DNA from 3 places in the Kroppenstedtia sanguinis genome. Region 1 is predicted to be linked to each of the others. Evidence: predicted binding sites of a transcription regulator. Region 1 holds the regulator's gene; each other region holds the start of a gene.
What was found. Region 1 encodes LexA, which represses DNA repair genes until DNA is damaged. Its sites were predicted from a motif close to CGAACATATGTTCG; they were not measured.
Positions count from the first base shown of each region.

Region 2: a site for LexA is predicted at 1,059-1,072, ahead of JOD24_RS03425 (YolD-like family protein). Genes of this name have one in related genera too.
Region 3: a site for LexA is predicted at 912-925, ahead of dinB (DNA polymerase IV). Genes of this name have one in related genera too.

Region 1 covers NZ_JBNPXF010000006.1:30,116-32,386, reverse strand. Annotated here, with positions in the region: gene JOD24_RS05215 (hypothetical protein) at 1-82, shown strand, start outside; gene JOD24_RS05210 (LysM peptidoglycan-binding domain-containing protein) at 104-400, opposite strand; gene lexA (transcriptional repressor LexA) at 579-1,202, shown strand; gene JOD24_RS05200 (dicarboxylate/amino acid:cation symporter) at 1,263-2,271, opposite strand, start outside.
Region 2 covers NZ_JBNPXF010000003.1:185,500-187,770, forward strand. Annotated here, with positions in the region: gene JOD24_RS03415 (DUF3885 domain-containing protein) at 1-104, opposite strand, end outside; gene JOD24_RS03420 (DUF3885 domain-containing protein) at 369-554, opposite strand; gene JOD24_RS03425 (YolD-like family protein) at 693-1,028, opposite strand; gene JOD24_RS03430 (SDR family oxidoreductase) at 1,209-2,271, shown strand, end outside.
Region 3 covers NZ_JBNPXF010000005.1:60,194-62,464, forward strand. Annotated here, with positions in the region: gene dinB (DNA polymerase IV) at 1-881, opposite strand, end outside; gene JOD24_RS04540 (DUF1885 family protein) at 1,001-1,417, opposite strand; gene JOD24_RS04545 (hypothetical protein) at 1,704-2,144, shown strand.

The sequences.
Region 1 (2,271 bases):
TATCGTACCCGTTATTGTCCTTCATGCTATAGAAGGATTGGGAGATTTAAAAAAAGAGATCACCTATATCCGATACCGTTAGCCTTGCCCAAGAAGAGGCCCTTCAGTCGTTAGGGGCCTCTTCTTTGACGCTCATCGGAACCTTCAGTTTCTGACCGGGTAGGAGATCGCTTTCCTTCAATCCATTCACATCCCGAATCACTGTGATGGTCTCTCGCACATCCCGTCTCGGATCCCCGTGTTTTCTCGCCAGCCCCCACAAAGTATCCCCGGATTGGACTTGGATCACGCGATATGGAGTCTGCCCTTCCGCATTTCCCATCCCTTGAAACCAACAGCCGATGACGACTACGAGGGCAAGAGTTTCAACCACAAGAACGATTCGTCGGGTCCTGAACATGAGATCTCTCCCTCCGGAGGATGATGGTACAAGCTATGTGGATCCGGGTCCATTTATGATGGAAATGTATGTTCTGGCACGATTCGAACTGATGTTTGTTCTTTTGCCAAACATCATGTATACTTGTAGAAAATAACTCATCAGCGAAACCGGGAGCCAAGGAAAGGGGATGAGCCATTTGAGTCAATTGTCGTCACGCCAACAGGCCATCTTAGATTACATAAAACAGGAAGTGCGAGAAAAGGGATACCCCCCCTCCGTCCGCGAAATTGGGGAAGCGGTTGGACTAGCCTCCAGCTCCACCGTCCACGGACACCTCAATCGACTGGAAAAAAAAGGGCTGATTCGACGGGACCCCACTAAACCCCGGGCCATCGAAGTACTGGATCCAAATGATCTGATTCCCGATCTTTCCTCCCAGACGATGATGGTCCCTTTCGTTGGAAAAGTGACCGCTGGGGAGCCGATCACTGCCGTGGAAAATGTGGAAGAGTATTTTCCCGTTCCCCGTCGGATGGTCGGTCCGGATCATTCGGCATTTATCCTGTCTGTTCGTGGAGATAGTATGATCAACGCCGGAGTGATGGACGGGGATTATGTCGTAGTCCGTCAACAAAAAACGGCGAACAACGGAGACATGATTGTAGCTATGACCCCCGAGAACGAAGCAACCGTGAAGCGTTTCTACAAAGAGAAAGACAACATCCGACTACAACCTGAGAACGATACCATGGAACCGATCCGGCTACCGGAGGTGACCATCCTCGGCAAAGTGATCGGGGTGTTCCGGGAGCTGGAATGAAAAGACTCATCTAAGGGTACAAAAAAGACTCGGCCTGTAGGCCGAGTCTTTTTTGTTACTTCACACAAGAACGTTCTCCCATTTTTTCTGGATCCACTCTTTCCCCTCCACAAATCGCGCGACTAGCATCCCGGCGACAGTATCTCCCGCGCTGTTGACCATCGTCGCCACCGGATCCACTAAGGTCCCCAGGACAGCCAAGACGGGAAGGGCTTCCGGGGGAAATCCATACAGACTGACAATGAGGAGTTCACCTGTGAATCCCCCACCGGGAACTCCCGACATCACCATTCCGGAAAAGATGGCTACCAGGATCGCTGTCAAATAATCCTGGATATCATGGAAAGGCATCTGGAACAATCCGAACAAAAATGAGATCTTCAGAATGGCGCTCAAGCAAGAGCCATCCATATGGAGGGTGGCTCCCATCGGAATCACCATCTCCCGGATATCCGGGGGAACTCCGATTTTTCGTGACACTTCCAAGTTGATTGGGATCGATGCCACGCTACTACCGGTGGCCAATGAGGTGACTGCGGAGGGAAAAATGTTAGACCAAAATTTCCGGAAACCAATTTTTCCAGCTGCCACCCAAGCATACAAGCTGAAAAAAACTAAGAAATAAAGAACAGCTACAGGATAATAGACCGCGACTGCCTTTAAATAGGAACCCACCAGACTGGGGCCAAATTCCCCTACTAGAGAAGCGAAGTAAGATCCCAACCCCACCGGGGCAAACCACATAATCACCCCAACCAACTTGACCAGAACTTCAGACAAGGCTGCCAGTCCCCGAGCGACGGTTTTTCCGTTCTCTCCCGACATACTGACCGCCGTACCAAATAGTATCGCAAACAGAATCAAGGCGAGCATATTTTCCTTGGACAAAAGATCTTTGAAATCTGGAGCAGTCAGTGCCTGGACGATCTGCTCCGATAAAGTCAAGGAGTTTTCAGGACTCTCTTCTTTCCCCAGGGATACCGATACACCTTCCCCTGGATTGAACCATTGAACACTAAATAGCATCACCACGGACGCGATAATTCCGGTCAAGACAAAAACCAACAAT
Region 2 (2,271 bases), on a different contig from region 1:
TTTTTTTCATTGGCATGGCGGACGTTGGCGACCAGTATCAAATCGTCCGCTTCTGGGTGCAATTCCCTGAAGAGAGTGATCGCCCGATGATATACACGTTTCATCAGGGCTGTTGATTAACCAGAAAATGGGTAGCGGAAGGGAGTCGTGTGCTGCCAAAGCGACCTTTGCCATCCTACCCAGCGGAGAATCTGAAGGGAGGGCGTTTAGGGGCAACATCTTCCCTGTGTTACTTCCGTAAGGCTTTGCCCCTGCCCGATCGGAAGATTTGGAGCGGCCAGTTTTCACTTCCTTGCCGGATGGCAACGGTCGCGTGGGTGAACACGATCTCCCTACCCAAAATATGGCTAATCAACAGCCCTGACGTTTCATATATTCTTCAGTTCTTCTTCGAGGTCTCCCAACTCAAATCGGATGCCGATCTTCCAGTTATAGAAAAGAGGTGGTCGCAAAGGTAGTGAAGGAAAGTGGGTGTTCAGGTAGTTTTTCAGTAGCATTATTTCAACTCCATGTCGGTTAGGTATGGTACCGTCCCACCATCCCCGTCCCTTCATTTTTGTTCTCCTTTCCACGCTGAAAAGTCTGCCACCGAATGTTGGAGCTTTTTAACAGGTTTGAAAGTGTCAGGTCGTGAACACCTGTTATTTCTCCGCCGACGCCGGTTCTCCTCCAGCTTCTTTTTCATATGAAGGTCAAACCTCTTCCGCATCCAGAATGAGGGGGAAGGGGATGAGTTGGCGCTCTTCGTCATTGCCGAGGAGAATCCACCTTTCGATAGGATTGATTTTAAGCACGGTTCCGCCGGTTCTCCGGGGTCCGTATTTGCTGGCATAGGTGATCCGGACCGGCTCCCGGTCCAGGAAGGAACGCTCAATAGTGCGCCCGATCGCTTCCAAAGCATCGGGATCTAGCTCAGGAGGGCGATATTCTTCCTGTCGGCGCCGTTCTTGCCACAAGTGGTGTTCATGCTCAGGAAGGATCATCCGGTGTCCTTCCCATAGTTTGTTGCCACGTTGCAAAGGGTTCACTCTTCCATCACCTCTTGGCATCATCATACACGAACGTACATTCGATTATGATCTACAAATGTTGGAAAAAGGGTTGCATAATATACCGAAATATCAAAATATATTGCATTAAAGCGCTTACAGTATTAAGATTTCCAGAAGGGAGCCTATCTTTTAACTCGTGCAAAGGAGGAATGGTTCATGAGCAGTCAATATATGATGACAGGCTACCCAGGGTTTATTGCCGGGCGTCTGTTCCGTGCCCTGGCTGAGAGGGATCCTGCTGCTTCCTTTGTCTTTCTCGTTCATCCGAGTCAGTTGGAGAAGGCGCGGGAGTTGACGAAAAGGGAGGAGCGGGTTCGTCTCCTGGTGGGGGACATCACCCAGGAAGATCTGGGGTTGTCGGTGGAAGAATTGCCTATACTGAGGGAGAGCATCACTCACTTCTTTCATTTGGCAGCGATTTATGACCTGGCGGTTCCCAAAGATTTGGCCTATACAGTCAATGTGACGGGGACGGAGCAGGTTAACCGGTTTGTTGGCACTCTGAACCACTTGAAACGGTATATCTATTTCAGCACGGCGTATGTTTCCGGCGATCGAACTGGAATCGTCAAAGAGGATGAGTTGGACTGTGGACAGGGCTTTAAAAATCACTACGAGGCGACGAAATTTGAAGCGGAAAAGCGGGTGGCCGCTCTGCAGGAGGTTCCCTATACGATCATCCGCCCTGGGGTAGTGGTAGGTGATTCCCAAACGGGGGAGACGGTCAAGTTTGACGGACCGTATTTTGTGATGCGTTTTCTGGATGGGATGAGGAATCTGCCCGTTCCCTATGTGGGAAAAGGGGACAATCCATTCAACATCGTTCCCGTGGACTATATCTTGAAAGCGACGGTTTACCTGGCTCATGCGGAAAAAGCTACCCATCGGACTTTCCACCTGACGGATCCTTCTCCCTATACTGCCCGAGAGGTGTACCGCATGATCTGTGAAGAACTGCGTGGAAAGACCCCCTCTTACACCATTCCCGGAAAGATGGCAGATGGGTTGATGTCTATTCCATTAGTCCGAAAATTTTTTAATGTGGAGAAGGAATCCATCTCCTATATGTCTGAACAGTCTGAGTATGATTGCAGCCAGGCGGTTTCCGTGTTGGCTGAGGGAGGGATCCATTGTCCCGACCTCTCTTCTTACTTGCCCAACCTGATCCGTTATTACAAAGAACACCGGGAGGATTCGGATAAAAAAATTGCGATTCGCT
Region 3 (2,271 bases), on a different contig from region 1:
GTTAAGGAAAGAGTTCTTCCTGTATATCCGGCTTTTCGGGTTCGTCCGGCCACTTCTTCCGCCAGCTCCCGAAGGACCAGACGAAGTTCCCCTTCTTCCGTGTAGTCTCGGGGGAGAGTAAATTGATGCCCGATGGATTTGCTTCCGTCGAGGGAGGTAGGATCCACCGGACTGTGATCGATGCCATGGGCGGATTGGTGAAGCACGCGGCCAATCACACCGAACCGATGGTGAAGCAGATCGGGGTCGGCTCGGGCCAGGTCGCCGATGGTCCGGATTCCCATCCGGTGAAAATGGCTTTCCATCCGTCTTCCCACCCCGAACAGCTCAATAACGGGAAGAGGCCAGAGGCGTTTGGGAACATCCTGTGGGGTTAACAGGGTTAACCCTCGGGGTTTTTTCAGGTCGGCAGCCATTTTGGCGAGCAGTTTATTGGGGCCGATGCCGATGGAACAGTGGATGCCTGTTTCAGAGTGGATGCGGTGCTGAATTCTCCGGGCGGCTGTGAGTCCGTCCCCGAAGAGGGCTTCGCAACCGGTCATCTCGACAAAGGCTTCGTCGATGGAGAAGGGCTCCACCTGGGGGGAGAATTGTTTCAGAATATCGATGATCCGCACGGACACCTGAACATAGGTGGACATCTGGGGGCGGACACACCGGGCGGTAGGACACAGTTCTTTTGCCTGGGAGACCGGCATGCCCGTTTTTACACCCAGGGCTTTAGCCTCATAAGAAGCGGCTAGTACAATGCCGTGGCGACGTTCGGGATCTCCGCAGACAATAACCGCCTGCTCCCGCAGTGCCGGGTCCAGAGCCTGTTCCACACTGGCATAGAAAGCGTTCATGTCCGCCAATAGCACAATTCGTTCCCCTTTTCCCACCTGAATCCCTCCTTGCGATTCAAAAGTTCACGAACTTGTGTTCCTATCCTTAGGATATCCTTCCGCGACTGAAATGAAAAGAGGGAAAAAATGAAAACACCATCCCTTTGCGGATGGTGTTACGTTTTGCGTGGATGAGAATACATGATACGTCCGTTGAACAGTTGCAGTTCGGCTGCAAATGATTTGGCCAGAAAACGGCAAAATTCATTGGCTTTGGCGTGATCTCCGTGTGTGGCCCCATCGGGAAGCACCAGCTGAATAGAGGGAGGGCTTGCTGGGTCCTCTTCTTTGCCGGGGTCTATCCCGATCAAGAGATATTTGTACAAGTGGGACTCCTTTCCTCTCAGCAGAAGCCAGTGATTGCCGTCGGAAGTGGTCTTTTCCTCTACGGAGTAGGGGAAGGCGGCGGAAGCATAATCCCAACCCAGTTGTTCTCCTGTACGAGAGGTGCCATCGATGAGAAGATCCAGTTTTTCTTTCACCTCATTCAGGCTGACGGGTTGGGCCAGCTTGATGTAAGCACTTTTGCTCAAGTGTTCACCCTCCTGAAAAATACATTGAGGTTCTGACAAAAGAGAGACACCTATATGTTAGCATGTTTGAGAAGCAATGGACAGAAGGATTGAAATATTGGCTCCTTTGCAAACGGAATTTAATATTTTTTCCATATGAAATATTTATATAAAAAGAGAGGGAAAGGGGGAGGGTACGTTGAAATGTTATCTCGGAGCGGGATGCTTTGATAAGAAAAGTGTGTTGAGTGAGGAAAACAGTTATGCTAAGCTGTAGTTTACTCCAATAATGGGGGATGGATCGGAAATGCGGAAAGCAGATCTTCTGGACGAAATCCGGGCGGAGATCGGTGTGGTATCGGATCGGCTGGGAGGATCCATCGAACGATTGTATCGGTTTGTACCGCAGGTTCTGTATGAAAAGGTGTCTGCCTATCGTTATGCCGGGGTATACCTGGTATCCGGATATCGGTTCGTGGAGTTTTACAGTGCTGGTTTTTGCTCCCTCCTGCCGGCAGTCTCTTTTGGTTGCGGCCTCCACAGTGTGGCGGCGGCCAGAGGGAGTGTAGTACGTGAACAGACGGGAGATCAGGTGGAGGTTTATGTTCCTTTCTATCGGGGGCATCACCTGATCGGAGAACTGGTTGTTGTGGGCATGTCGGTTCGAAGTGTAGATGAGGAAGATATCGCTCTTTTTTGTGAGATTGCTTCTCTCCTAGAAACCAAGGTGGAAGAGTGTAATTCCTGATCCTTGCCAAGAGAAGGCGCAGAGAAGGGATCCTTTTAATGTAAAATTTCGAATTATGGGAATGAACTGCGAGGACTGAGATCGGCCGGCGAGGGAGCCGGATTTTTTTATTGCCAAGAGAAACCAG